Regions from separate parts of the Shewanella sp. SP1S2-4 genome, predicted to be linked through region 3. Evidence: predicted binding sites of a transcription regulator. Region 3 holds the regulator's gene; each other region holds the start of a gene.

Region 1 (4,864 bases), 100 kb from region 3:
ATCAATGTTGACTCCAAAATCTCGTGGAGTTGCTGACTTAAGTTACAAGGTTGGTGTTCTTCATGACTGCGATCGATGGCGATCGTCTTAAATTTTTGGATCAAACTACTGGCTTTGGTGATATTGCGGACTATGAGTTCACAGCTTTCTTGATACTCATTAAGGATCTCATTGATTTCGTCTAAGGTGGCTTGATCGCTGTGGATCAGATCGATCAGTTCTTCAATATGGCTCAGCTGTGCACTCGCCGCCGTCAAACAAATGCCAATCGGTGTGTTGATCTCGTGGGCTACGCCTGACACGAGTCCTCCCAAGGCCGCCATTTTTTCTTGCTCAACTAACACTTGTTGCGCCCGTTTTAGTGCGCTAAGGGATTGTTCTAGTTCTATGGTCCTTTCTTTGACTTGTCTGGCGAGTTCTTCTTTATAGCTACGTTCGAGCTTGAGTAGCCGCTCTCTGTCTTCTAGGGCCGTTTGCAGTTCAGCCTTAGATTTCTTTAAGGCGCCAAAGGAGCTTCTCAGTTGTACTTGCATGCTGTTGATGGAGTCGGCGACTTGTTTAAACTCATCAATTTTTTCTTGGCGGGCAAATTGCAGCGGCTCGTATTCTTGATCTAGGTCGATATCTTTGCAGTATTGACTGAGTTTATCTAAGTGCTTGGTGATATTGAACCATACTAAAAACAGAATAAATCCAGCAACTAAGAAGGTCTTTATTCCATTAGAGAGCAGAATGATAATGGCTTTATCATATAAGCGCTGATAGATGGCATCGACATCGACTTGTATTTCAAGTGTGCCGACATTAATGCTCTCGGTCGGGGATTTATAAACTAGCGGGAAGGTTTTATCTAAGGAGTGTTCTTGTTTTTGCTCGCCTGCATTCCATGCTTGGCCGCTGTCATCTTTAATCGAAATGTAGTTAATATCGGGCAGCTGAATTAAGCCATTGAGCTGAGTGTTAATCAGCCGCTCGTCAATCACCCAAATACTGGCGGCGAGCACATCTAAATTCACTTTTTCCATATTGGAAAACACTCTGTCGATACGCACAACGTCATTGCGATAATCACTGATCAATTGATACGCAGTGGTGATTAAGGTGATAACAGAGCTAAAAAGTACAATAGACAAGGTCAGGTGCCTGCCTATGGGACTTTTGATAAGTTGGCTAAAGAATGTCAGCATCTTAAATTTTCTTTATGCAATAGCGGCTTGAGATGCTTATAAGCATAGACCTACAGATCCAGAAAGTGCATTTTCTCGCAGATAAAATCAATGAAATAAGTCTTCATTTGTGGCATTAAATTTGCTTTGTAGCCAATAAGTTCAATTTTTTGTCACTGGGATAGCACTATGTTTAAACTCAAGCTGGATTCAGTTAAGTTTTTTAGCCCGAAGAAAATGATGTTTAGAGTCATGCTGTGGCTAATGGTGAGTTGTACTGTCTTACTCCTTATTCCTCCTAATGCGTTGGCAGTGCTGGCGCTCGATAAATTTGTGCCCGAACATGCTCATTTTGTTGGATTAGGTCTAATCATCTCTATCGCCTATTTTTTGAGTCAGCTGATTAACTTAGGCTTAGATGAATCAATTCGTCATTTAAGTGATAAGCGCGTTATTGAGACGATTGAAGCTAAAGTGAACTTGCTTGATCCCGCTGAGCGAGCGTTAGTCAGAGAGTTTTTTCTTCAGGGCGCCACGATTTTGACTCTGCCGCAAAATGAGCCTGCCGTAAAAAGTTTATTGAATGCCTGTATCTTAGAAAAGCTAGGTAACGAGCGCCATTATGCGATTCAGGGACCGACAGCCGATTATAAGATTGCTATGAAGGCTCGCATGTACCTCAACCGCGATGTGCTGCGTTTACCTGCGGGTGAGCCGAGCCAAGAAGAGATGCAGTCGTTGATTAAAGCGCGTCCGCAATTTTTAAATGGTCTGGTACAAAACAGAAAACACGCTGCATAGGCGTGTTTAGTCTCGCTCGGATGAGTGCTGGCTTTAGATGAGTTGCAGTATTCTGAAAAGCGAGACAACAAAAAATGGGGGTGATAAATACCCCCTAGATTTTGCATTTATACAAGAACATGAAGAACAACTGGAGCAAAAACTATTGTTTCGGTGCCGACTTCACAATGAACATCCAAGTGATATAGGACACTATCCCTATTGTGCTAAAGATAACGATCATTGAAAGTAAGCCTATGGGGTTACCAAACATTAGATCTAACCAAAATGCCATGACTGAAATCCTCTTTCCTGTGAAGTCCTCTCTAAATTAGCGGTATTCGATAGCCAAAATACTGATCTCGATCAATAAAAAATCGACATAGGAATACAAAGCGATAACTCTTAGTTAACTCTGTGATCTTGGTCAAGTTTAAGGCTATGCTTAACAGTGATGAGTTCAAATAATTTGGCTTTGTTTCATCTTCTGTTAGCGTCTAGGATTAACCTACTCAATGAGTTCGTTATTTATTTAGTTAACGTGCATTCCATCTATTCGCCCTTGTTTAATATGAATGCGGCAATATCAGTTTTTTAAAGGAGTAAAAAATGGATTCTAATAAAAGTAGTAAGGATTCAATGGGATATAATTCTATCTTTGCGCCACTGCTGTTGCTGATTTATCCACTCTATTGTTTAGTTGCCACAGGGCACTTTGTCGCCATCCTGTGTTTAAGCGCGCTCGCCGGCATTTTAATTTTCAACATCAATAAATTAATTCGCAATTTAAGGCAGCTTGAGCGCGCCGCCCATCATTTAGGTGAGGGGGATTTAAGCTATCAATTAGAGGAGAAAGATGCGGGCGTGTTCATTAAGGTCGTGCATAGCATCAACCGCATGGGCGAGGATGTCAGCCGCACGATTTTATCTTTGTCTGATACCTGCGAGGGGATGAAAAAAGTCGCCTCAGATATCAAGGTCATCAGTGAGCAGGCCAAACAAGGCGTGTTAGAGCAAGAGCATCAAACGGAACTGGCCGCCAGTGCGATGACGCAAATGGTTTCAAGCGTGCAAGCGGTATCGCAGAATGCAGTCAGTGCGGCCAAGGCCGCCGATATTGCCCAAAGTTCTGCCAAGCATGGCGACCAAATCATGAATGGCATAGTGACTAAAATTGGTGCTATGTCAGCACAGATCCATGACACTCGAACCGTGATTGAACACTTGGCCGCCGACAGCAACAATATCAGTAGCATTATCGAAACCATTTCGCAGGTGGCTGAGCAAACCAACTTACTCGCCTTAAACGCCGCCATTGAAAGTGCGAGAGCCGGCGAGCATGGTCGCGGCTTTGCCGTTGTCGCCGATGAAGTGCGTAATCTCGCTAAGCGGACATCCGAAGCCACGGTGGAAATCCAACAACAAATCGCTGCCTTACAAAAAGGCGCACAACATGGCGTTGAAGTCATGTTGAAAAACGTGGTCATTGCCGACGAAACCGCTGAGATGGTGAATCAAGCCCACAGCGCGCTCGGACAAATTGTCACGCAGGTGGAGACCATTACCGATATGTCCCATCAAATCGCCACGGCATCGGGGCAACAACACACTGTTGCTGAAGAGATTAATAAAAATATTACTGTGATGGCAGAACTCGCGCTGAGTAATGCATCTCACACCAACAACACTAACTTATCGAGCTTGAAAGTGTATAACATGTCGCAGGAAATCGGCTCCTTGCTGCACCGATTCCATGTGAATGCGGCTTTCTTTAATTCGACTCAGGCACAAAATAAACTGTTTGTGAAATGGGGACCTGAATTAGACATAGGGATGCCAGAGATCAATCGTCAACATCAACGATTAGTGTCGCTGATCAATGAACTGCATCGCACATTAAACGAAGAGTATGGACTCGAAGCCATCAAACGTATCGTGCAAGGGCTGGTGGATTACACCGCCAATCACTTTGCCTATGAAGAAGAGCTCTTTGCCCGCTTTGGTTACCCACAAACCGACAGTCATAAGGAAAAGCACGGCAAGTTAGTCGGGCAAGTACTTGATTTTCAAAAGCGGGTTGTAAAAGGGGAAGATGTTGCCGACGAATTAATGACTTTCTTGAAGGCTTGGCTGGTTAACCATATCCAAAAAAGTGATAAAGAATATACCGCCTTTTTGTTATCCCATGGTGCAGAATAACCCCAAGAGCATGATTTTTGAGCGGTTAAATGCAATTTGTATTAAAGTCGCGGCAAAAGACTTGCCATTGTCATGGGCAAAGGTATAATTCCCAGCACTTAGAGACAGCCAGTTGTTTGATTGCTTCTAAGTGCATATTTGATATGCCAGTGTGGTGAAATCGGTAGACACAGGGGATTCAAAAGTCACAGTGTTTACAGCTTAATTTTCACTAAGCTGATGATGTAAAAAGTTAATTCAAAAGAATTAACGCGCAAAATCCTTGCAAAGATTTGCAAAGTTTTTGAGATTGAAGATAATGCCAGTGTGGTGAAATCGGTAGACACACGGGATTCAAAATCCCGCGCCCTTAAAAGCGTGCCAGTTCGAGTCTGGCCACTGGTACCACTTCAAAGCCGACCTTAGCGTCGGTTTTTTTGTATCTAAAATAAGTACTTAATCGATTTACCTCCTTAGTCATTTCCTTTGTCTTTAAACTTTTAATCCAGCTTTATAATTCCTTCCTGTCGATATCCGGTAACCTTGAGTGAAGAATCATCCTCCTTCAAAATACAAGGCTTAGCAGCAAACTCCGGTAGCGTCTAATTCTTCAGCTAACATAATCATACGTTCGTGGTCTCCGTCTCTGGTACTCTTCTGGTCGATTTGAGCTCATAACGGGGGCAAAAAGACATCTTCATTAAATTTGAATCTCCGCATTAAACTTCGTTTTAAAACCA
Region 2 (8,286 bases), on a different contig from region 3:
TTCAACTTCAGTACGCTCTAGACCCATGTAACCTAATACTTGGCCCATTTTACCGTTACGGGTTTTGCCATCAGCACCAACAATAGTGACTTGTTGGTTAGTTTTGATGCTACCACGCTTGATACGGCCGATACCGATAACACCCACGTATGAGTTGTAATCCAGCTGCGAAATTTGCATCTGGAAACTACCTTCTGAGTCAGCATCAGGGAATGATACTTTTTCAACGATAGTTTGGAACAGCGGCGTCATGTCTTCACTTGCAACATCTGGATCTAAAGTTGCAAAACCGTTTAACGCTGAAGCGTAAACGATTGGGAAATCTAACTGCTCGTCAGTAGCGCCTAAGTTATCGAACAGGTCGAATACTTGGTCGATAACCCAATCTGGGCGTGCACCTGGACGGTCAATTTTGTTGATAACAACGATTGGCTTTAAGCCTTGAGCAAACGCTTTCTTCGTTACGAAGCGAGTTTGTGGCATTGGACCGTCAACGGCATCAACTAGCAATAATACTGAGTCAACCATAGACAGAACACGCTCAACCTCACCACCGAAATCGGCGTGGCCTGGGGTATCAACGATGTTAATACGGTAGTCGTTCCACTTGATGGCAGTATTCTTTGCCAGAATCGTGATCCCACGTTCCTTTTCAAGATCGTTGGAGTCCATCACCCGCTCAGTGGCTTCTCCTCGGGTTGCAAGGGTGCCTGACTGTGACAGCAACTTGTCTACCAGGGTCGTTTTGCCATGGTCAACGTGTGCAATAATGGCGATGTTACGTAAATTCTCTAGCACGGATAAACCTCTTACCATCAAACAAAAATAGGGATATTTCAGTAATTCGTTATGGCGATCTAGCTCGATCCGCCACAATAAAAAGCGTGCCATTCTACTCCAGAGCGGCCTTGGCGCACAGGATTATTTTTGAACACTTATAAAACAATCCGCCAATCCTTGGGTAATTCCTGCCAATATTCCATTGAGTGAAATCCTCTACCGCCACAGTTAAAGCACTGTTCAATTGCCATATTCGTAGGAAAAATCCGAGTTAAGCAGCTGAATTTGCTATTTTTCATACTCTAGACGCAAACCATTTCTGCTGATTTAAACATCAATTAAAATTGATGTCACCGCGATGAAATCATCTCACCGAGAAACAGCAATAAATTCTAGCGTACATTTAACTGAGCATTCATATTGGCGTTTATGACCGCGAAAACTGAATGTCTTTAAGACTCACTTCATTGTCACGCTATACCTTTATTACGCATCACTGATTTCATTTGGCCTGTGAACAGCAAAGACATTTCGTACATGAGAACGAACCCTTTCCTAATAATATGATAATAAACCACTATTGAATTGAGAATGCATGGCATAGTTGGACAGACTAGCGTGGTTTTATGACAACTATGCGGCAGTGAAATCGCCCAGAGAAAAAGTCCAGAATAGTGCTGAAATAGTTACTGGATTCAGTGCCGCTATCCTTATGTAGTCCCTGTGAGCCAAGGCGCGATTGCCATCTCACTGCCACATAAGCGATGCATACTAGTGCTTTGAGCCTTATGCTTTGAAACTTAGCTTTGCATGAATCAATTCAGTGCGCACCAAAATGGATGAATGCACCAAAATGCCTCAGTCAATAGCACCAAAGTGGTGCAAACGTGAATCCAATTAAGTGCAGTAAAGATTTTAAACCATGTTAATCAGTAGTTTAAATTATTGGCATGGATATCGCTTTATAGCTCGTAAGTTTGGCTCAAGATAAATCACTTGAGTTAAAAGATTATAGAAGGGGCATCCCTTTACCCTACCGGAGGCTTGAGAATGTCAGTTGAATCAGTTTTAAAGCAACTTGAAGAATTAGAAGTTAAGTTCGTTGATTTACGTTTTACCGACACTAAAGGTAAAGAACAGCACGTATCTATTCCTTCTCATCAGGTAGATGCTGATTTCTTCGAAGACGGCAAAATGTTTGACGGTTCTTCTATCGCAGGTTGGAAGGGCATTAACGAATCAGACATGGTACTGATGCCAGATCCAACGACATTCGTACTGGATCCTTTCACCGAAGAAACCACAGCGCTGATCCGTTGTGACATTCTTGAACCCGGTACAATGACAGGGTACGATCGTGACCCACGTTCAATTGCTAAAAAAGCAGAAGCTTACCTAATCTCTACTGGTATCGCTGATACTGTTTTGATTGGCCCAGAACCAGAATTCTTCCTATTTGACGATGTCCGTTTCGGTACTGACATGTCTGGTTGTTTCGTTAAGATCGACGCTAAAGAAGCGGCATGGAACTCAGGCACTAGCTACGAAGGCGGCAACACAGGTCACCGTCCATTTGTTAAAGGCGGTTACTTCCCAGTTGCACCGGTTGACTCATCACAAGATCTACGTAGCGCTATGTGTTTAGTGCTTGAAGAAATGGGTCAAGTGGTTGAAGCGCATCACCACGAAGTGGCGACTGCAGGTCAAAACGAAATAGCCACTCGCTTCAACACCTTGACTAAGAAAGCGGATGAAATCCAAATTCTGAAGTACGTAGTGCACAACATGGCTCACGCTTACGGCAAGACGGCGACTTTCATGCCTAAACCTATCGTTGGTGACAATGGTAGCGGCATGCACGTTCACCAATCTCTGGCGAAAGACGGTGTTAACTTGTTCGCTGGCGACAAATACGCAGGTTTAAGTGAAACGGCGCTGTACTACATAGGTGGTATCATCAAGCACGCTCGCGCGCTGAACGCTTTCACTAACCCAAGCACTAACTCTTACAAGCGTTTAGTGCCACACTTTGAAGCACCTGTTATGTTGGCCTACTCTGCCCGTAACCGCTCTGCATCAATCCGTATTCCAGTGGTACCAAGCCCTAAAGGCCGTCGTATCGAAGCACGTTTCCCTGATCCACATGCCAACCCATACTTAGGTTTCGCAGCGCTGCTGATGGCGGGTCTTGACGGTATCCAAAACAAGATCCACCCAGGTGAGGCGATGGACAAAGATCTGTACGATCTGCCTCCAGAAGAAGCGGCTGAAATCCCACAAGTGGCAACGTCATTAGAAAACGCCCTTGAAAATCTGCAAGCTGACCATGAGTTCCTGACAAAAGGCGGCGTGTTCAGTGAAGATTTCATCCAATCTTATATCGTACTGAAAACAGCTGAAGCTGAGCGTGTAGCGCGTACAACTCACCCACTTGAGTTTGAAATGTACTACAGCCTGTAATGGCTAGCGCTATACAACCGGCTCGCTTTATGTAATTGATACAGAAATATAAAAGCCTCGATAGCAACGCTATCGGGGCTTTTTGTATTTTGAAGGTATATACAACTTTTATTCTGATTCAATCATCGCGTTGCTCTCTAAATAGGCATCATCGCCAACCACTCTTTTATCATTCAGAGAAGGCACCCAGACACCGCGGCAACAGCAATAGTAGAGATAGATGGTTAAAAACCGATCTAAACTAAACGAGGATGCAGCAGAAAAACCACCTATATAGTCGGAAGTTAACTACCGCGCCATTATTGTTAAGTGTCCACGCTTTATTCAACTAGGCAGGTTATTGTCAGGGGCAAAATCTGCCAGTTGGGCAGGTTCGCCTGACTCAAATGACGCAAATGGTACGCCATCTAACACGCGCTCATTTTTAAATACACGGATTTCAGAATCAGGTAACTGCGTCATCAGCAATGACAAGATAGTGTGCATCTTATCCAATGGGCAATGAAGACGAATACTTGCGCGTAAGCCCATTGTTCGTACATCCGATTGGCAGGCAATAAATGGACGATTCCGCGTTACCTTAATCAAATGACGATGCCCATTTTTTATAGGGCTCTCGTAAGTTGTCTCTACATTTTTAAAACCGGTGAAGAAAAATGCCCCCAGAGCCATTCCGCCTGCACCAATCAGCGCTGCTGGGCCTAAAAAAGCCACTCCGACAATACAAACCACCACCCCAAACCAAGCCAGCCCCCGCACTACCGCGTAGGCTGCATCCGGAATCGCGTCATGATAGGTAGTAACTAAACCCTCGGTGGTGAGCCGATAATGGTACTGTTTGTCTGCAAACCAGAGGTAACGAGCAGATAAGCACATAATTAAAGCCATGATGATTAACCCGATACCCAAGCTAGTATCGCCAGATAGCAGATAGCACCCTATAAGTGCTAAGCAACCACACGGGATCAGGAAGGTTAACCAAAATAGACCATAGACAGTCGCCACCCGAATATCCCACTCATAAAGCGTGGGCGCCTCACGCACCCGCTGCTGACGTAGCTTATTGAGCCGGCTTTGCTCCTCTTGGGGTAATTGCAGGAACTCACTGCGCGGCAGGTCTTCATATCGACTGTCGTCCAACAGTTCTGTCTCTTGCTCTGTCGACGCCAACTGCTGCGGCGCTGCTCTCTTATTCATATAGCTATTCCTTTGCTGTGCCTACGGACTGCACGGTCATCGTTAACCTACCCACACAGCTCGTACTTAATGTTTTCTCGCCCTTGACGATCTTGCCGCTTAAGGACTGTTAGCATCTTGGTGGCAAAGCTGCCACTGATGACACCGAATCTCGCGCCAATAATAGGCGCGAGGAAAAACGTTAACTGGGCAGGGGATTCTCAGGGGCAAAATCTGACAATTGGACTGGTTCGCCATCACGGGTGCCAACTTTAGAGAGGCCAACTATTCGTTCATTTTTCAATAAAAAGAGTTCCGACCCCGGTAATTGCTTCATCAGTAGCGACAACACTTTATGCATATCTTCGGGATGACAATAACAGTCGAGATTTGAATAATATCCGAAATAAAACCTGTCTGTATCACAGGATATATATGGCCTCTTGTGGGTCACTTTTATCATGTGGGGATGTCCACGCTTGATAGCACTTATTGAGGTGGTTTCTACATTTTTAAAACCAGTAAAGAAAAATGCCATCACGGCAAAACTTCCTGCACCGACCAAGGCGGCTGGGCCTAAAAAGGCCACACCGACGATGCAAACCACTACCCCAAACCAAGCCAGCCCCCGCACTACCGCGTAGGCGGCATCCGGAATAACGTCATGATAGGTGATAACTAACCCCTCGGTGGTGAGTCGATAATGGTACTGTTTGTCGGCCAACCAGAGATAGCGGATAAATGGCACAAAAATCAATGCCATGAAAATAAAACCATACCATTGGTCAGACTCATACCAGTGCGCCACCAAGCCAATCAGCACCATTATACCGCAGGGAATAATGACAACGAGCCACCCCATGCCATACACAGTCGCTACCTTAATATCCCACTCATAGAGGGTGGGCGCCTCACGCACCCGCTGCTGACGTAGCTTATTGAGCCGGTCTTGATCCTCTTGGGGTAATTGCAGGAACTCACTGTGTGGCAAATCTTCATACCGGCTGTCGTTCAACGGTTGTGTGTCTTGCTCTGTCGACGCCAACTGCTGCGGCGCTGCTCTCTTATTCATATAACTATTCCTTTGCTGTACCCAAGGTACTGCATGGTCGTCGTTAACCTACCCACACGGCTTGTACTTAATGTCTTTTCACCCTTGACGACCTCGCCGCGAAAGACCTGCCAGTATCTTGGTGGCAAAGTAGCCACTGATGAACATCGAATCTCGCGCCAATAATCGGCGCGAGAAAAAATGTTAACTGGGCTGGGTATTCTCAGGGGAAAAATCTGATAGTTGGGCTGGTTCGCCTGACTCAAATGACGCAAATGGTACGCCATCTAACACGCGCTCATTTTTAAATACACGGATTTCAGAATCAGGTAACTGCGTCATCAGCAATGACAAGATAGTGTGCATCTTATCCAATGGGCAATGAAGACGAATACTTGCGCGTAAGCCCATTGTTCGTACATCCGATTGGCAGGCAATAAATGGACGATTCCGCGTTACCTTAATCAAATGACGATGCCCATTTTTTACAGGACTCTCGTAAGTAGTCTCAACATTTTTAAAACCAGTAAAGAAAAATGCCCCCAGAGCCATTCCACCTGCACCAACCAGCGCTGCAGGGCCTAAAAAAGCCACCCCGACAATACAAACCACCACCCCAAACCAAGCCAGCCCCCGCACTACCGCGTAGGCAGCATCCGGAATAGCATCATGATAGGTGGTAACTAACCCCTCGGTGGTGAGCCGATAATGGTACTGTTTGTCGGCCAACCAGAGGTAGCGGATAAATGGCGCAAAAATCAATGCCATGAAAAAAAAACCATACCATTGGTCAGACTCATACCAGTGCGCCACCAAGCCAATCAGCACCATTATCCCGCAGGGAATAATGACAACGAGCCACCCTATGCCATACACGGTCGCTACCTTAATATCCCACTCATATAGGGTGGGCGCCTCACGCACCCGCTGCTGACGTAGCTTATTGAGCCGGTCTTGCTCCTCTTGGGGTAATTGCAGGAACTCACTGCGCGGCAGGTCTTCATACCGACTGTCGTCCAACGGTTGTGTCTCTTGCTCTGTCGACGCCGACTGCTGCGGCGCTGCTTTATTGTTCATCCTGTTACCTCTCGGTAGACTCTACTTGTAGCGTGGGCATCGCCAAGCGTAAATCCAGTCATCCATTTTAAATCAGCAACATAATATGCTCTCGGCCTACCCTCAAGCGAATATTTACTGAAACAGTTTTAAGGAAAGTAATAAAAGTAGCTAGATGGCCAGCGAGGGAAGTGGAGACTGATTTTAAAGAGTATGTTCAAAACTTATCTGAGTTCTGCAAGAGCACGGCATACAAACCTCAATATTTAATACTTATCCAAAACAAGAGTCGCCGTTAACAACTAGGTTATTGAGCTTGGTTGTATCTCGTTTCTGTTGATGAATAATTGACAGATATAATCATATAGTTAGAATGCCAAGCTGTTGAAACAGAACAGGTTGGCGTCAAATGAAACCTGATCTGGTTCCACATCACTAACGCTCTCAGTTGATCAAGTGAGTAGATCATACCGAAGCAATGCAGTTTTTCACATATAAACAATGGAGTGGTTATGCGTTGCTTGACTTGGTTGGTCGTGTGCTGTTCTCTCACGGGATGTGCAACGATAACGTCGAGGATAGGAGAAGATTCAACTTGGGGTCACTCTTTCTCAAGTGTGCAAACGGCTGTTGATAATGGCGAGGAGTGTACGATGATCTCAGCGTTGGCAGCCCCACCCTTGCTGCTCTTTACCATCCCGCTGACACTCGTTGATATGAGCAGTGCGCTGATCGTCGATACTGTTATGCTACCCGTAGATTTAGCGATCACGCCCAGCGATCCCAAGCTCCACACCCCGCGACCTATGGTCTGCCGCTATGACTATAAGATTTAAGCATGATCGCCCCCAATAAATAACCTTAAGTTGCCTATGTGACGGTGAGTTAACGCCGACATACGGGAACGACCATGTCGCGGTTTGCCTCCCTGAGTGTTGTGTCTTGTTAGTTATGCCTCGTTAGTTGCAGTTACGTAGTACAACTTAGCCTAGCAAGCCAATTTAAATCATTTAAGTTAGCGATTTGCTTTTATCACGTCCAGTAACAGCTTGATATCGGCCATATTGTTATAAATATGCGGAGAAATCCGGATCCCCATGCTGCGGGCATCGACGCTGATATTCGCGTTCGCTAATGCCGTCATGATTTGATGTTGTTGCTCACCAAACTGCAAAATCAGCGTACCGCTGCGTTTTTCAACATCCCGTGGCGACACAAACTCATGTTCGAGCTCTTGCGCCACGGCATCAATTAACTGCTGATTACATTTACGCAGCAAGGGGATGCCTAAACCCGCAAGATAATGAATGCTGTGGGCGGCAATGGCATAGGGGGCGATTGAAGGCGTTCCACCCCAGAAGCGCATTGCGGAATGCTGGTAACGAAAATCATGGATATCGAACTCGAACGGATTCTCGTGGCTAAACCACCCCACATCCTTTGGCTGGCAACTCTCCAATATGGCGGGATTAACCCAAAGATAGGCGGCACCAGGGCCGCCGCAGAGCCATTTCACACTCGACCCGATTAAAAAGTCAGGTTGTAGGCGCGCGAGATCCAGCGGAATAATCCCCGCCGATTGCGCTACATCCACTAAGCTCAAACAACCTCGCTCACGGGCTATAGTGAAAATATTGGCTAATGGCGCCTGCTGCCCCGTATTCGAGTAAGCATGGCTGACAAACACCAGATCCACATCGCGACTGATATGCGCGTCCCACACATTAGGGTCAGTGACATCGAGTCCCTTAGGAATAAAACGC
Region 3 (8,286 bases):
AGGGGCTGCCATTGGCGTCGTCTCTTCGAGCAAAAGCGACCGTGGTAAAGGTGCGTTAATTGGTGCGGCATCGGGCGCTGCAGTCGGTGGTGGTATTGGTTATTACATGGATGTGCAAGAGACCAAATTACGCCAACAACTCGCCTCAACGGGCGTGAGTGTGACCCGTAGCGGCGATAACATCATTTTGAATATGCCTAATGAAGTCACCTTCGGCGTTGATCAAACCGAGTTAAGCGACGGCGCTAAACGCGTGCTGAACTCAGTGGCGGTTGTGGCCAAGGAATACAGCAAAACACAGCTTAACGTATTAGGTTATACCGACAGCAGTGGCTCAGACTCTTACAATTTACGTCTGTCACAAGTACGTGCGGGTGAAGTGGGTAATTACTTGATGAGCAAAGGCGTCGCCTCTGCCCGTGTAAAATCAAAAGGCATGGGTGAAGCGAGTCCTATCGCATCAAATGCTAATGCCAATGGCCGCGCCCAAAACCGCCGCGTTGAGATTGTATTAACGCCGACGGGTCAATAGACATTAAGTATTCTAGTTTTACAAAAGTCGCCTGAGGGCGACTTTTTTGTTTCTGTGATAGGTATATTTAGCGGTAAGTGCCCCGCAGATTTTAGCTAGACAATTTGTCCTCTCTAACCTGTGTTTTGGGTGATCTGCACCACAATCACATCACAGCGGTTTGCCTTGGGATGAGTTCAGCTTGATCCCTTTACCGATTTCACGTTCTGTATGGGGATAAGTCACCAGAATGACTTTTAGCGCCCAGAGGAGAATATGACTATGACAAGCAAACACGTGTTAGTCGCCTTGAGTTTAAGCCCTGTCATCACGGTGGCTGCTGTACAAGGAATGCCGATGAAAGCCGAAGTGACCACAGGAGCGGCGCCGATAGAACTGCGCGCCGCAGGCAGTTTAAAGACTGCGATGAAGGATATTATTGCCGCTTATCAAGCCGAGTCGCAAACGAGTGTTGCGGCACAATATGCGCCATCAGGTTTATTGTTAAAACGCATTCAAGAGGGTGAAAAAGTCGATATTTTTGCCTCGGCAAATATGAAACATCCGCAGGCGTTAGTGGATGCGGGTCAGGGGAAAGCGGTGCAAATGTTTGCCCGTAATCAACTCTGCGCGGTTGCCCAGGATAATGTTCAGGTGACGAGCGCAACGCTACTCGATACCTTGTTAGATCCTAAGGTCAAAGTTGGCACCTCAACCCCGAAAGCTGATCCGGCGGGTGATTATGCCTGGGCCGTTTTTGCTAAGGCCGAAGCGGTAAAACCCAATGCGAAAGCCGCGTTAGAGATCAAGGCATTGCAACTGACTGGCGGCCCTGAGAGTGCTAAACCACCTAAAGATCGCAATCCTTATGGCTGGGTGATGGAAAACAAACAAGCAGATATCTTTTTAACCTATTGCACTAATGCTGTGCTGGCTAAAAAAGAAGTGCCGAGTCTACAAATCATCGACTTACCGCAGGAACTCGCCGTGGGGGCTGACTATGGTTTATTGGTTTTGCAGGGCGCCAATGCTGCCGCAACGCCGTTAGCTGAGTTTATTCTATCGGCAAAAGGCCAAGTTATACTGAGCAGTTATGGCTTTCAACCACCGGCAAAATAGCCTTTTCTAGTTTTTCAGCGAGATAAAAAAACGGCACCCTTTCGATGCCGTTTTGGTTATAAACTCAAACTGTTAAAGCGTTAAAGCGTTAAAGCGTTAAAGCGTTAAAGCATTAGTGCATCAGATAGAGCGTCGCTAATCCGAGGAAGGCGAACAGACCAACCACGTCAGTGACTGTGGTGAGCACCATGCCGCCAGCGAGGGCGGGATCGATTTTAAGGCGTTTTAAAATCAATGGAATACTCGCACCTGCAAGGCCAGCCACTGTCATGTTGATCAGCATGGCACTGCCAATTAATCCCGCCAGTGCCATATCATCCTTCCACAGCAACACGGCAACAAAGACTAAAATCGACCACATTAAGCCATTGAGAAAGCCAATCGATAATTCTTTACCGATAAGCCAACGGGCGTTGCTTTGGCCGATATGGCCTAAGGCAATACCGCGGATCACGAGCGCTAAGGTTTGATTACCAGCCACACCGCCCATGCTAGGGACAATTGTCATCAAGATAGCGATAGTGGCAAATTGCTCGATAGTGCCTTCAAACATATTGCTGACAGAGGAGGCGAGCAGTGCAGCGAACAAGTTAATCGTGAGCCAGAGTGAGCGACGTAGGGTACTTTTTAGCACTGGGCCAAAAGTATCCTCGTCATCGTCCATCCCCGCCATCCCCATCATGGAATGCTCGGCGTCTTCGCGGATAACATCGACCACGTCATCGATTGTTATTCGTCCTAGCAGCTTGCCATCGCTGTCAACGACGGGAGCTGATACCCAGTCATTGCGTTCGAATTTCTGCGCCACTTCACTGTCGGACATGCTCACAGGAATACTTTGGATATCGGGGTCCATGATGTTGCGAATTGTGGTGCTTGGCGCGCAAGTCAGTAGATCTGCCAGCCTGACACCGCCGAGCACTTTGTCCTGTTTATCGACCACATATAAGGTATCTGTGGTGTCTGGCAGGTTGCCCCTTTGGCGAAGATAGCGCAGCACCACATCGATATTCACATCGGGTCTTAGAGTAACGGTATCTGTGTTCATCAAGCTGCCGGCGGTCTCATCGGGATAGGATAAGGCCTGTTCTACCCGCTGGCGGTTTTGTTCTGTCATCGACTGCAACACTTGCTTGTAAACGGCATCGGGAAGGCTACGCAGGATATAGGCGAGATCGTCGGTGTCCATGCTCGCCGTCGCTTTTGCGACTCGCTCAGGACTCATGCTGCGGATCAGCGGATCTTTGAGTTCTTCGCTTAACTCGTCGAGTATGTCGCCTATTTGTTCCTGATCGATAAGCTGCCACAGCACTTGTCTGGCGCTGGGTGGTGAGGATTCTAAGATCAGCGCGATATCTGAGGCGGCCATTTTTTGCAGCATGTTACGCACGTGCACAAACATGCCACTGCTAAGCGCTTGGTTTAACTGGTCGAGACTATGTCCGGTGTGATCGTTTTCTGAATTATCTACGGGCATTTGTCCTCCATAGTTGTCCGCCACTGTGCGGCAAATTGGTTCGAGAGTGCGCTGCTTGGCGCAGGGCTAGACTTAGCGGTGACTTCGCGATAGTTATGCTTCAGTCACAGATAGAGAGCTCTGGCATAGATCATGCGTTTTACGCATAGATTAAGGCGGCTAAGACTAAGGTGAGTCAGCGGTAATGCTCGCTAGTGTAATCGCCTATGGTTCGTGCCGTCGAGCGACAAATATGTCGCCAAGCTTTTGAAACGAGATGTGAACTGCACAAATAAGCAGTGCTAAGTGTGATGTGTACTGATCTGAGTGCCTGTGTGGAACACTGAGTATGAAATGAAACTAACAGGCTTCGTCAAACTTAGCGTCGATTAAGGCACAAATGGCATCCAGAGCGGGCTCTGCATCTGGGCCTTCGGCGATAAGCTTAATGGTTTTACCCATGCCAGTTTCAAGCATCAGTAAGCCGAGCACGCTGGCGGCGGATGCCTGTTTATCGCCTTGTATCAAGGTGATGCTTGCATCAAACTCGGATGCCAGTACCACGAGCTTTGTGGCGGCACGGGCATGTAATCCCAGTTTGTTACAGATGGTGATCTGACGTTCAAGCTTTGGCATTATTCAGCTCTCGATGGCGGGCATAAACCTTATGTTTACCGTTACTAAAGCGTTTAGCCAATTGCTCAGCGACGTAAACCGATCTGTGTTGCCCACCCGTGCAGCCAATGGCCACAGTCAAATAACTGCGATTGTTGCGTTCGAGATGCGGCAGCCAAGTTTCCAGCAAATTCTCGATTTGCCAGATGAACTTATTGACCAGTGGTTGGCGATTTAAGAACTCAGCTACGGGCTCATCTAAGCCAGTCAATGGACGCAGCGCCAGTTCCCAGTGTGGGTTAGGCAGGAAGCGCACATCAAACATAAAGTCGGCTTCGGTGGGCATACCGTGCTTAAAGCCAAAGGACTCAAAGTTGATCACTAATTCTTTATCGACACTGCCGAGCAGAATTTGTCTCACTTGATCGCTTAAATCATAGATATTCAGGTTCGACGTATCTATGTAGTGATCGACCAGTTTTGACATAGGCTCGAGCAGTTTCCCTTCCAGTTTTATTGCTTCTTGCAAAGAGACTTGGCTCTTCGACAAAGGGTGCAAACGGCGGGTTTCGCTGTAACGCTTGAGCAGAATTTTATCGCTGGAATTGAGGAAGAAGCTGGTTAACTCAGTATCAGGAGGCAGGCTCGCGAGTTGCTTCACTAAGACTTTATCCTGCTCAGGCATGTTACGCACGTCGACACTGATGGCGACGAGATCGTTACTGCCTTTGAGTTGCTCAAGCAAAGTGCCGATTAAGGGCAAGGGAAGGTTATCGACACAATAATAGCCGAGATCTTCGAGTACCCTTAGGGCGACAGATTTGCCTGAGCCTGAGCGGCCCGACACTATGACCAGTTTCATCCAGTGATTACCTGATAGAGTTCCGTTTCATCATGCGTCTTGCGTAATTGCTTTAATATTTGCTTGTCGCTCAGCTTTTCGGCCATGCAAGACAAGGTACTTAAGTGCTGCTGACATTGGTCTGCAGGCACCAGTAGTGCAAATAAAATATCAACAGGTTGCTTATCGATAGCATCGAATGCTATCGGCTCTTCACACTTAATGAGTATGGCAATGGGCTGATCTATATCGGCTAGTCGACCATGTGGAATGGCGATGCCGTTACCTATACCTGTGCTCCCCATCTTTTCGCGCGCCACTAGGCTTTCGAATATCTCTTGAGATGAGAGGGTCGGGTACTGGGCAGCGACTAAGTCGCTGATGAGTTCCAGTACCTTTTTCTTGCTGCCCGGAGTGGCGCAGGTAGTGCACTCCGGCCGCAGTATGGTACAAAGTTCCATTATTAGTGTTTTGTTAACTTCTCTTTGTGTTTAATAACCTGACGATCAAGCTTGTCAATCAGGGCGTCTATAGCGGCATACATGTCAGCATGCTCTGAAGTAGCAAAAACTTCACCACCGATAAGATTTATTCTCGCTTCGGCAATCTGTTGCATTTTCTCGACATTGAGCACAACGTGCACATTATTGATCTGTTCGAAATGGCGTTCAAGTTTTGAAAACTTTTCTTCTACATATGCGCGTAACGATTCGGTAATTTCGACATGGTGTCCACTCAGGTTTATTTGCATAGAAACGTCCTCCGATATCCACTGTAGGTTATAAACTTTTACGCTGATTAGAAGGCGGAATGAGCATAGCCTCTCGGTACTTCGCAATGGTTCTGCGGGCTACGTTGATCCCTTGTTCTGCCAGAAGTTGTGCCATCTTACTGTCGCTCAATGGTTTTTTCTGGTTTTCCGCTGCAACCAGTTTCTTAATGAAGGCTCTGATTGCTGTGGATGAGCACTCCCCACCATCGTCAGTACCGACGTGGCTAGAGAAGAAGTATTTTAGTTCAAAAAGTCCCTTAGGGGTATGCATGTATTTCTGTGTCGTCACCCGTGAGATGGTCGACTCATGCATTTCTACCGCTTCGGCAATATCGTTAAGCACCATAGGTTTCATGGCTTCTTCACCGTATTCAAAGAAACCTTGCTGATATTGGACGATACAGTTCGCCACCTTCAACAAGGTATCATTACGGCTCTCTAAACTCTTGATAAACCATTTAGCCTCTTGCAGATGGCCACGAATAAATTGGCTATCGGCTTGGCTTTTAGTGCTGCGCGCCATCGAGGCATAATGTTGGTTTACATTGATTTTTGGCATGCAGTCAGGATTCAGCTCAACCACCCAGCGGCCATTTTTCTTCGACACTGACACATCTGGGATGACGTATTCGTCATCGTTGGGCGTAATCAATAAACCTGGGCGGGGATTGAGGGTTTGGATAAGCGCTATGCCGTCTCTTAACTCATCCTCTTTTAATTTAGTCTTACGCATCAACAATCTAAAATCGCGGGCGGCGATCAGATCTAAATGATCTTTGATCAGCATGCGGGCGTTTTCTAGGTTGGGCGTGTCAGCGGCGAAATGCGACAGTTGGATCAACAGGCACTCGCTTAAATCGCGGGCGGCAACACCAATGGGATCAAAGTGTTGAATGCGCTTGAGTACGGCTTCGACTTCGTCAAGCTCAACCTCAGGATTGCCCATAGCTTCGAGAATTTCTTCAGTGCTTTGGGTGAGATAGCCCTGATCGTCAATGGCATCAATAATGGCGGTGGCAATGGCTAAATCGGTTTCAGAAAACGGCGTGAGGTTTTTTTGCCATTCTAAGTGCTCATACAAGCCTTCACTGGTCTCACCTTGGAAGGGCATATCATCTTCACGACTGCCACCGGGGCCAGAATTGGGGGAGGCGGTGAACACTTCATCCCAGGTGGTGTCCATGGGGAGTTCGTCGGGCATGGATTCTTTGGTTAAGGACTCTGCCGTGTCTATGGTGGAGCTGTCTTTCTCTGGCGGCAGAGTGCTCGATTCACTGAAATCCGTATCGGATAGCGTTTGGTTTACAGGGGCTTTAGTGGCGTCGAATTGATCCTCTTCCAGCTCGAGAAGGGGATTAGAATCTAAGGCTTGCTGGATCTCTTGCTGCAGTTCTAATGACGACAGTTGCAACAGACGTATGGCCTGTTGTAATTGTGGCGTCATGGTTAACTGTTGACCCAGTTTGAGCTGGAGTGACGCTTTCATGTTACCGCTGATCCCTACGTTATTATTGTTGGATGAGGTCGCTTGTTATCATCTTGAGTGGAGTCCAATGGTGGCATAAATTACCTGCATTGGCTCCGCTTGATTAACTATAGCCTGAATTGTTCACCTAAGTACACAGCCCTAACTTGCTGATTGTCTAAGATCTCTGCGGGTGTCCCCTCGGCAATCAAGTTTCCGTGACTCACGATATAGGCATGTTCACACACATCTAATGTCTCACGGACATTGTGGTCTGTGATCAACACGCCAAGGCCACGACTTTTGAGCTGTTCGATAATCTTTTTAATGTCGATAACCGAAATCGGATCGACACCAGCAAAGGGTTCATCGAGCAAAATGAACTTAGGATTTGCTGCTAACGCCCGCGCAATTTCGACACGGCGACGTTCACCGCCCGACAATGACATGCCTTGGCTGTCACGGATGTGGGTAATGTGGAACTCTTCGAGCAGATGCTCTAGCTCTTCTTCCCTTTGCTCTTTTTTTAATTCTTTACGCGTTTGCAGCACGGCCATGATGTTGTCATGGACGGTCAGTTTACGGAAGATACTGGCTTCCTGCGGCAAGTAACCTATACCTTTGCGGGCACGCAGGTGCATAGGATCTGCGGTTAAATCATCATCGTCGATAAAGATGTGGCCTTTATCGCTTTTAACCAGACCGACGACCATGTAAAAGGTGGTAGTTTTACCCGCGCCGTTCGGGCCGAGTAGGCCAACGACCTGACCGGTTTTTACCGTCAGACTGACGTCTTTAACCACTTGGCGACTCTTGTAACTCTTCGCCAGATTTTGTGCTCTTAGGGTGATTTGGGTCATTTAGAGTCCTGCTTTTTCACAGGTTTATCTGCTGGCGCGTCTGGTTTGGCATCATCTTGATAGCTTTCAGGCTGAATAATAGTGATCACGCGATCGTCACCACTACCTGTGCTCTCAGCAATCAATTTTTGCTGGATGATGTTATAGCGGATCACATTACCCGTCACTTGGCTACCCGCTTGATCTAACGAAGCTTGGCCTTTCAGTGTTAGGGTACGGCTTGCCATATCGTAACGAATTTCTTTCGCGCTCGCCGAGGCTGGACGACCATCGTCTAACACTTGGCTGTAAGTTGCTGGGTTACCAGTGGCCACTAAAATTTTGCTATTTTCACCTTCGGCAGAAAATGCACGCAGTTCATTTGCTTGGATTTTTATCGAGCCTTGGGTAACTTCCACCGGGCCAAAGAAGATGATCTGGTTGTTCTTGATATCTGCCGTTTGGCTCACTGCTTTGATTTTAACTTCCTGCTTTAGGTCGTCGACTTTAGCAAAGGCGCTCATGCTCATTATTAGCATTAGGCTGGCAAGTAATACGTTATTTTGCTTCATATGTTCCTACTACCTGACTGGTCAATTTCACTTCTTGCGCGTTGAGGTCGGCATAAAGGCCTTGGCCTTGAATATTAAAATCTTTCCCTGTGACGT
Region 4 (8,286 bases), on a different contig from region 3:
TCTGAAATCGGCAGTTTTGACTGGAACACTTACGGTGCAGAAGTCGGTTATTACTTCAACGATAGCTCTGCAGTATCTGCTTTCTATAACGATGGCAGCGATAGCATCGAAGAATCATACGGTTTAAAAGTGCGTAGCTTTATTGCACTGCAATCAACCACTGGTGTTGATTTGAGCGCAAACTGGACACATCAAGATTCTGACGACACATTCAATTTAGGTGCTGATTGGTATGTGACTAAATCATGGTCTGTTGGTCTAGGTTATACTGATGATGGTCATGATGATACTTTCGTATTAAAAACCGCTTATTGGTTACGTCTATCTGATAGCTTCTCTGCAAACTTTGAGTTAGCTAGAGAATTAGATTCCGATGCTGATGGTGTATTTATTGGTTTAGGTCTGACTGGTCGTTTCTAATTTAATAATTGTAACGATGTTTTAATATAAAGGTCACAAGTTAATGTGACCTTTATTATTTTACCCTGAATAAATTTAAGACTATTTTATCAGTTTTAATAACGCCCTAAACCGCTCGCCTTGGGCTTGATGTTGTAATTCAAATAATAGCGATTCCACGTTAGTTAATAGGGCGCCTCTGGCCGTCATCATTTGGATCCCAAGTTGTTTATTCTCAGCACTGCGTGACGATACGCCATCTGCGACTAAATGCACCGAATATTGTTGTTCGATAAGGTCACAACAGGTTTGGTAAACACACACATGGGTTTCAATGCCCGCCAGTATGACGTGTTTACGATTTGTCTTAGTGAGTGCCTGCGCAAACTCTTCACAGTGCCAACCGCTAAAATGTTGCTTGGCAATGGGGGAGCCGGTTTTCTCTAGCAAGGTTTGAAGCTCAGGACTGGTTGCTCCGAGCTTATCGGGTAGCTGTTCTAACCATAGTATGGGTATTTCAAATAATTGTGCACCTTGGATTAAGGTCTGTAGTTGTTGGTGCAGCTTGTCACTGTTATCCATGATTTGTGCAAGTTTTCCCTGCACATCGACGATAACGAGAACACATTCTTCGGGTTTTAACATCGGGCCTTCCTTCTGCGCTTGATGATTGTCTTAGTGATGATCTTCGCTTTTGTCTAAGAGCTTGTGCTGTGATGCTCAGATTTCATCTCGATTTACGCTTCCCCAGTAGACCCCAATTTAACCTTGTTACCAATAGGCCTAAGGTCGAATAGCTGTTGCACTTAAACTGCTCACTAAAAGAGTGCGTTGCACTTGTTTGTGCTCGATCATGGTGCATTTTTAACCTTTAAAAATAACCTTGTTTAGTTAAAGTTTAAAATAATCAGTAATTTAAATTGTTGGCCTAATGATTGAATTACCTTTGATACAAATTAATAACAATCGCGTTTTTTTGGAGGTCAGGATGAAACTAGTCAGCGCTATCATCAAGCCATTTAAGTTGGATGATGTCCGTGAAGCTATCGCCGGAATAGGTATTGAAGGCATGACGGTGACCGAAGTTAAAGGTTTTGGCCGTCAAAAAGGGCACACAGAGCTGTATCGTGGCGCCGAGTATCAGGTGGATTTTTTGCCAAAAGTAAAACTAGAAATTGCCACTAAGGCTGAAAATCTCGACATGTTGATTGAGGCCATCACCACGGCGGCTCATACGGGGAAAATTGGCGACGGTAAGATCTTCGTCGTCGACTTAGAACATGCTATCCGTATCCGTACGGGTGAACTCGATACAGAAGCGCTATAAGGGGCTGATAATGGAAGAATTAACAAAACTAGGTGGCACAGTCACTGAACTACGCTTTGCACTCGATACCTTTTACTTTTTGATCTCAGGTGCTTTGGTAATGTGGATGGCAGCGGGATTTGCCATGTTAGAAGCGGGCTTAGTTCGCTCTAAAAACACCACTGAAATTTTAACTAAGAACGTGGTTTTGTACGCGATTGCCTGTGTGATGTACCTATTGGTTGGCTACAACATTATGTATGTCGATAACACTGAAGGAGGCTGGCTACCATCGATTGGTACCTTAATCGGTTCTCAATCATCGGATGCGAGCCATGCATTAGAATCTGACTTTTTCTTCCAAGTGGTGTTTGTGGCAACGGCGATGTCAATTGTCTCTGGCGCCGTGGCGGAACGGATGAAGTTATGGGCTTTCCTATTCTTCTCTGTGGTAATGACTGCAGTTATCTATCCAGTAGAAGGGTATTGGACTTGGGGCCAAGGTTTTATCGCAAAACTGGGCTTTGTGGACTTTGCCGGTAGCGGTATTGTGCACATGACTGGTGCGACTGCAGCGATTGCGGGGGTATTATTGCTTGGTGCACGTAAGGGTAAATATGGCCCTAACGGTCAAGTGAATCCTATCCCAGGCTCTAATTTGCCGATGGCAACCTTAGGTATGTTTATTCTGTGGATGGGCTGGTTTGGCTTCAACGGTGGCTCGCAATTAATGGTGTCGGATGCGGCGAATGCGAGCTCAGTGGCAAAAGTGTTCGTAAATACTAATACTGCGGCTGCATTTGGTGCTATCTCTGCGCTTATCGTGTGTAAGATGATTTGGGGTAAAGCGGATTTAACTATGATCCTCAACGGGATCCTAGCGGGCTTAGTGGCGATTACGGCAGATCCGCTATCACCTTCACTGTTAATGGCGGGCGTGATTGGTGTGGTTGCTGGTGGTTTAGTGGTGTTCTCTATTGTAGGCTTAGATCGCATTAAGATCGACGATCCAGTGGGCGCGATTTCAGTACACGGCGTGGCGGGTTTTCTTGGGTTAATGTGTGTGCCATTATCCAACGCTGATGCGACTATTACTGGGCAGTTGACCGGTGCAGCCTTCATCTTTACTTGGGTATTCTGTTCATCCTTTGTGGTTTGGTATGCGATTAAGAAAACCATGGGGATCCGTGTGACTGAGGAAGAAGAATACAATGGTATGGATGCGTCTGATTGTGGTATCGATGCTTACCCAGAGTTTGTTACGGTTAAAAATGCTGGTTAAGTAAACTGGCGAATGAATGGTGATTCAACTTGATGCCTAGCGTGGATCGAGGGATAGTAAAGCAGAGCTTAGGCTCTGCTTTTTTATGGGGCTTGGTCATGGGTTAAGCTCAAGGCGGTTTAGAGTGGGGCTTAAGCAGGCTGCCGTGCATTACCTTACAGCATGATTTACCTACACTATTTACCTGCACCATTTACTGCACGAATAAAGGAGTGAACTATGAGCTTAAATGCCACAGCTGTCGGTCAATTTACGCGACTCAGCCTTATCGTTATTGCTGGCTTGATATCAGTATCTGCCTTTGCAGGGGAAATCATAGTTAACCGCTCGAGTGAGCCTGTCGATGCCTTTGCTGTGCGTGATCAAGTGCTCAAGGATTTTGAGTGGCAGGAGTCGCTTCGTCGTCAACAGCAGATCCAAATTCTGCAGGCTTTACCCTTAGGTTGTATTACTGTGATGAAGCCCTATCGCTATTTTACCTGTGGGGAGCATAACTATCGGCCATACCATTACCAGCAGCGTGAGCTATACATAGAGGTTGATCAACCTTCGCAGTAACTAACGTGTTAAATCACTTATAGTTATTTTTTAACGATAGCGATTGTCATTTTTTGTAACCATTTTATGTCGTCTTTTTCGCCATTTGTAATAAGCTCAAATAGGAGCTAATGGTGTGGGAGGACATATGTCAAAACTATTCCGAGCCGTATACCTGAGTGCCATAATGGGCACTGTACTCAGTCAGTTGGTTGCCTGTAGCTCGACGACCATCGCGCCTGAACCGTCGGATCTTAAGTCGCTACTTGCCGATTCATTGTTTACCCCTGTCGCCGATATTCCTTCCGTTGCGGATATTTTTTATCTGCCGCCTGAGGTGGTAACAGATGTAAAGCGTAGCTATGACAAATATACTTTTTCCCATAATAACGCCATGTTAGCCAACGAATGGTTAGCCAGTTATATCAATGCCAGCCAAACCAATAGTGCTAAAATTGATTTTCGCTACCAAGATAACCTGACCCAAATTGCCCGTGAAACCTACGCCCAAAGGGCAGGGAATTGCATGTCCTTAGTGGTAATGACTTCTGCGCTGGCGGACATATTGAATGTGGGCGCTGAGTATCAAGATATCGCCATTGAACCCGTATGGGACAAGCAAGGTGATTTCTATTTAATCAATGGTCATGTGAACTTACGCTTACTTCCGCCCGAGAATTTACATTCAGTCTATGTGTCATCTTCGGCAATCTTAGTGGACTTTATGCCTGAGCGCGCCCTACGAGGGTATGGTAAGACCCGAGTGAATAAGCAAACCTTGATCAGCATGTTTTACAATAACATGGCGGCAGAATCTTTAGTGAATGGCGATTTAGATAGGGCCTATGCCCTCATCAAAGCGGGTTTAAATGTCGGTCAGTTTGTCCCCTCACTCAATACGCTCGCCATTATTTATCGGCATAAAGGGGATGAGAAACGGGCCGAACAGGTGTATCGCTATGCCCTTAAGTTTGAAGCGAAAAATTTAACCACGCTTTATAACTTAGCTTTGATTTTAGGGGATCAGGGCCGGCTTGATGAATGGGCTGAAATCAATAAAGTGCTTGAATTAGCAAGGATACGTAATCCTTATTATTACTATGATATGGCGCAGCAAGCCTTCGATGAACATCAATACGACGAGGCTTTAGCATGGTATCAAAGGGCGTTGGCCAAAGCTGATTATCGGCATGAATTCTTCTTCGGTTTATCAAAAACCTATTGGGCGCTGGGGGATGAAAAGCGTGCCAAACTGAATATGGAAAAAGCGCTGGCTTTGAGCCGTGATGATTCAGAGCGTCATCGCTATCAAAACAAGTTACAAGTCATGCTGCACCATTAGTATTGGCCTGCTCTAGCATCCAGTTCTCTTGCGTAGAGAGCTGGATCAATTGCACTCATTCAAGCGTTTAGTCGTTAATACCTTAGCTGACAGGCATGGATAGCTCACTCGCACTTGCCGCAAGCATTCCCCGCTTGCTTTTTATCCGCCATATTCGATTTTGTTCATTAAGGCTGTGAGTTAGTCAGCATATTTGAATTTTGATTTTTTTAAAATATATTAAAACAATAAGTTATATTTGATTTTTTGAAATGGAGACAACTTGGTTGCATTGGCGCTTGAGACTCGATAAATTGAACTCAGTATTGCAGTTGAGATCCCTTATCGCAGCGATAGAAATAGCCTAAAACACCAGAGTTGGAGCAGTAAAATTATGTATTACCAAAATGATGACGTTCGCATTAAAGAAGTAAAAGAGTTACTTCCTCCTATCGCGATTCTAGAACGATTTCCTGCTTCCGAAAAAGCCTCTGCGACTGTGTTTAATGCGCGAAATAGTATCCACAATATTCTGGCTAAGTCTGATGATCGCCTGTTAGTGGTAATTGGACCTTGTTCTATCCACGATCCCAAAGCGGCGTTGGAATATGGTCAGCGTCTGGTTACGCTGCGTGAGCAGTATAAAGATCAACTCGAAATCGTGATGCGAGTGTATTTTGAAAAGCCAAGAACCACAGTAGGTTGGAAGGGGCTGATTAACGATCCTTACATGGATAACAGCTTTAAACTCAATGATGGTTTACGTACTGCGCGTAAGTTGTTAGTGGACTTGAACGACAGCGGTATGCCAACCGCGGGTGAGTTTCTTGACATGATCACCCCGCAATATATGGCAGATTTAATGTGCTGGGGAGCCATTGGCGCCCGAACAACTGAGTCACAAGTGCACAGAGAGCTAGCCTCTGGTCTTTCTTGTCCGGTCGGTTTTAAAAATGGGACCGATGGCACCATTAAAGTCGCTATCGATGCGATAGGTGCTGCCAATGCACCGCACCATTTTTTGTCTGTGACTAAGTTAGGCCATTCGGCGATCGTTTCGACCAAAGGGAATCCTGATTGCCACATTATTTTACGTGGCGGCCGTGAGCCTAATTACAGTGCGCCGCATGTCGCTGAAATTAGCCAGCAGTTATTAAAAGCTCAGCTTGCTGACAACATTATGATCGACTTTAGCCATGCCAATAGTAGTAAAGAGTACCAACGTCAATTAGTGGTGGCTGAGGATGTGGCAGGTCAAGTGGCGACGGGGAATACTGCTATTTTTGGCGTTATGGTCGAAAGCCATTTAGTGGAAGGTCGTCAGGATTTAATTGAAGGCCAAGAGCTGTGTTATGGTCAGAGTATTACCGATGCATGTATCGGTTGGGATGATACCGAGCGCCTGTTGGCCATTTTGAATCAGAGTATTATCGAACGCCGTCAGGTTTAATTATCTGTACGTGCGAACATAAACCGCAACTATATCTGAATTAGTCGTTAACGATTGCGGGTAAAGTAAAAACAAAGGCGCTATCCCGGCGCCTTTGTTTTATCTATTTATTGCTTATTTCAACAATGTATTCATTTGCTTTGGCTAAGCTACCAAAGGCGGCAATAAGGTTGTTTCTACCTTTATCTTGTATCTCTGGATTGCCTGATTCGATCATCATCCACACCCAAGTTTGGATCAGTGGTAATGGCGGGTATTGAACTTTAGCGGAATCCAACATAAAGCTTCCTTTGATCTTATTTAATTTGTTTGTCTTAATGTTCTCGCTAGAGATTGGACGTATGAATCGCCAAATCTAGCGCGTAGAGGTTAACAAATTCTATCGATTTGTATAACCGCCTCCATGGCATTTTGGGCAAAACTGCAAAAATAATCAACAGCAGTAAGGTTGAGCTAAGCCTTTCCCCATAGCAAACTTGTCTTCTGTCATACGGCGCAGAGGTCAAGTCAAACGCAAGCTATCGGTATTTATACCAGCACAGAAATCAGTATAAATTCATTTATTATGAATATGCCAGTGTAATACGTAAGTATGACAGCTTGGCTTTTCATCGGATCAGAATAGCTGTGCATTGTGTCGTGAATAAGTCTATTTGTCTGTCAGAAAAATCTGATTGATTTTATTCAAGCTTTGCTCGTTTCGTTTAGCTTAAGTCTGGTTTGTACTGTTACAATTGACATAACTCATTCAAGGTTATGTCCTATGCGCCCAACGTTATATTTTGAAGGTCCAGTCGATAAATTAAACTGGCACGTCATGAAGCTGCTTTGGCCTTACTTATTGGAATACAAAGGCCGTATTGCGCTGGCGATGTCATGCCTCATCATCGCTAAGCTGACCAGCGTGGCTTTGCCTTTTATTTTGAAGCATTTGGTCGACACCTTAGATGCCGATAAAACCGCGCAAGCCCTCAGTGTGCCCGTGGGATTGGTGTTGGCCTATGGTGCGATTCGTTTACTGACGGCGATTACGGGGGAGATCCGCGATACCTTGTTTGGTCGGGTGACTGAGCGGGCGATCCGCCGTTTAGGCTTAGCGGTATTCGAGCATTTACACCGACTTGATCTCGATTTTCATCTAGAGCGCAAAACCGGCGGTTTATCCCGTGATATTGAGCGCGGCACCAGTGGCGTGAGTTTCCTCATGCGGTTTATGGTGTTCAACATAGTGCCGACCTTGCTCGAAATTGTCATGGTGATTGGCATTTTCTTCTATAACTACGGGATTGCGTTTGCGGCAATCACCTTTATTGCTGTGTTGGCCTACATCATATTCTCTGTGGTCGCGACCGAATGGCGCACTGAGTATGTACGTGATGCCGCCAAGGCTGACTCTTTATCAAATACGCGGGCGATTGATAGTTTGCTGAACTACGAAACCGTTAAGTATTTCAATAATGAGAAGTATGAGTCGCAGCGCTACGATCAAGCGCTAGAACAGTGGGAAGTCGCTAAACGTAAAAACCGCTTATCTTTGTTTGCGCTTAATGGCGGACAAGCTGTGATTATCGCTCTGGCGATGACAGCAATGATGGCGCTGGCGGCATACAGAGTTACCTATGGCGATATGACCTTAGGTGATTTTGTGTTGATTAATGCGTTTATGATGCAGCTCTTTTTACCCCTTAACTTTTTAGGTTTCGTGTATCGCGAAATTCGCGGCGCCTTAGCCAATATTGAACGTATGTTTAGCCTGCTCGATAAACATCCCATGATAGTCGATTCACCCCAAGCACTCGATTTTCAGCCCACCAAGGGCGAGCTGGTATTTGAAAATGTGAATTTCAGCTACGACGAGCGGCAAATTCTGCGGGACGTGAGTTTTAAGGTTGCTGCGGGGAAAAAGGTGGCCGTAGTTGGTGATAGTGGTGCTGGTAAGTCGACGCTGATTAAACTGCTATTTCGATTTTACGATGTGGACCAAGGCGCGA

Evidence for each region. Region 3 encodes sigma-54, which starts transcription at its own class of promoters, with help from an activator protein. Its sites were predicted from a motif close to GTTGGCACGNNNNTNGNNT; they were not measured.
Region 1: Q4Q52_RS13535 (superinfection exclusion B family protein) is a predicted target of sigma-54. The motif match lies at 1,296-1,314, and genes of this name have one in related genera.
Region 2: glnA (glutamate--ammonia ligase) is a predicted target of sigma-54. The motif match lies at 1,725-1,743, and genes of this name have one in related genera.
Region 4: Q4Q52_RS03305 (P-II family nitrogen regulator) is a predicted target of sigma-54. The motif match lies at 1,322-1,340, and genes of this name have one in related genera.

Annotation. Positions count from the first base shown of each region.
Region 1 covers NZ_JAUOET010000013.1:106,721-111,584, forward strand. Annotated here, with positions in the region: gene Q4Q52_RS13530 (ATP-binding protein) at 1-1,187, opposite strand, end outside; gene Q4Q52_RS13535 (superinfection exclusion B family protein) at 1,356-1,967, shown strand; gene Q4Q52_RS13540 (DUF3149 domain-containing protein) at 2,110-2,241, opposite strand; gene Q4Q52_RS13545 (bacteriohemerythrin) at 2,556-4,145, shown strand; tRNA gene Q4Q52_RS13550 (tRNA-Leu) at 4,446-4,532, shown strand.
Region 2 covers NZ_JAUOET010000009.1:135,446-143,731, forward strand. Annotated here, with positions in the region: gene typA (translational GTPase TypA) at 1-798, opposite strand, end outside; gene glnA (glutamate--ammonia ligase) at 1,831-3,240, shown strand; gene Q4Q52_RS11040 (hypothetical protein) at 3,565-4,437, opposite strand; gene Q4Q52_RS11045 (hypothetical protein) at 4,619-5,488, opposite strand; gene Q4Q52_RS11050 (hypothetical protein) at 5,672-6,544, opposite strand; gene Q4Q52_RS11055 (YceK/YidQ family lipoprotein) at 7,036-7,359, shown strand; gene Q4Q52_RS11060 (aminotransferase class V-fold PLP-dependent enzyme) at 7,539-8,286, opposite strand, start outside.
Region 3 covers NZ_JAUOET010000013.1:1,701-9,986, forward strand. Annotated here, with positions in the region: gene Q4Q52_RS12945 (OmpA family protein) at 1-532, shown strand, start outside; gene Q4Q52_RS12950 (hypothetical protein) at 683-808, opposite strand; gene Q4Q52_RS12955 (molybdate ABC transporter substrate-binding protein) at 794-1,630, shown strand; gene mgtE (magnesium transporter) at 1,743-3,107, opposite strand; gene Q4Q52_RS12965 (HPr family phosphocarrier protein) at 3,447-3,722, opposite strand; gene rapZ (RNase adapter RapZ) at 3,709-4,563, opposite strand; gene ptsN (PTS IIA-like nitrogen regulatory protein PtsN) at 4,560-5,003, opposite strand; gene hpf (ribosome hibernation promoting factor) at 5,006-5,293, opposite strand; gene Q4Q52_RS12985 (RNA polymerase factor sigma-54) at 5,322-6,800, opposite strand; gene lptB (LPS export ABC transporter ATP-binding protein) at 6,908-7,639, opposite strand; gene lptA (lipopolysaccharide transport periplasmic protein LptA) at 7,636-8,190, opposite strand; gene lptC (LPS export ABC transporter periplasmic protein LptC) at 8,177-8,286, opposite strand, start outside.
Region 4 covers NZ_JAUOET010000002.1:251,607-259,892, forward strand. Annotated here, with positions in the region: gene Q4Q52_RS03295 (putative porin) at 1-420, shown strand, start outside; gene Q4Q52_RS03300 (hydrolase) at 502-1,044, opposite strand; gene Q4Q52_RS03305 (P-II family nitrogen regulator) at 1,388-1,726, shown strand; gene Q4Q52_RS03310 (ammonium transporter) at 1,737-2,987, shown strand; gene Q4Q52_RS03315 (hypothetical protein) at 3,207-3,545, shown strand; gene Q4Q52_RS03320 (hypothetical protein) at 3,673-4,866, shown strand; gene aroG (3-deoxy-7-phosphoheptulonate synthase AroG) at 5,240-6,295, shown strand; gene Q4Q52_RS03330 (hypothetical protein) at 6,399-6,575, opposite strand; gene Q4Q52_RS03335 (ABC transporter ATP-binding protein/permease) at 7,059-8,286, shown strand, end outside.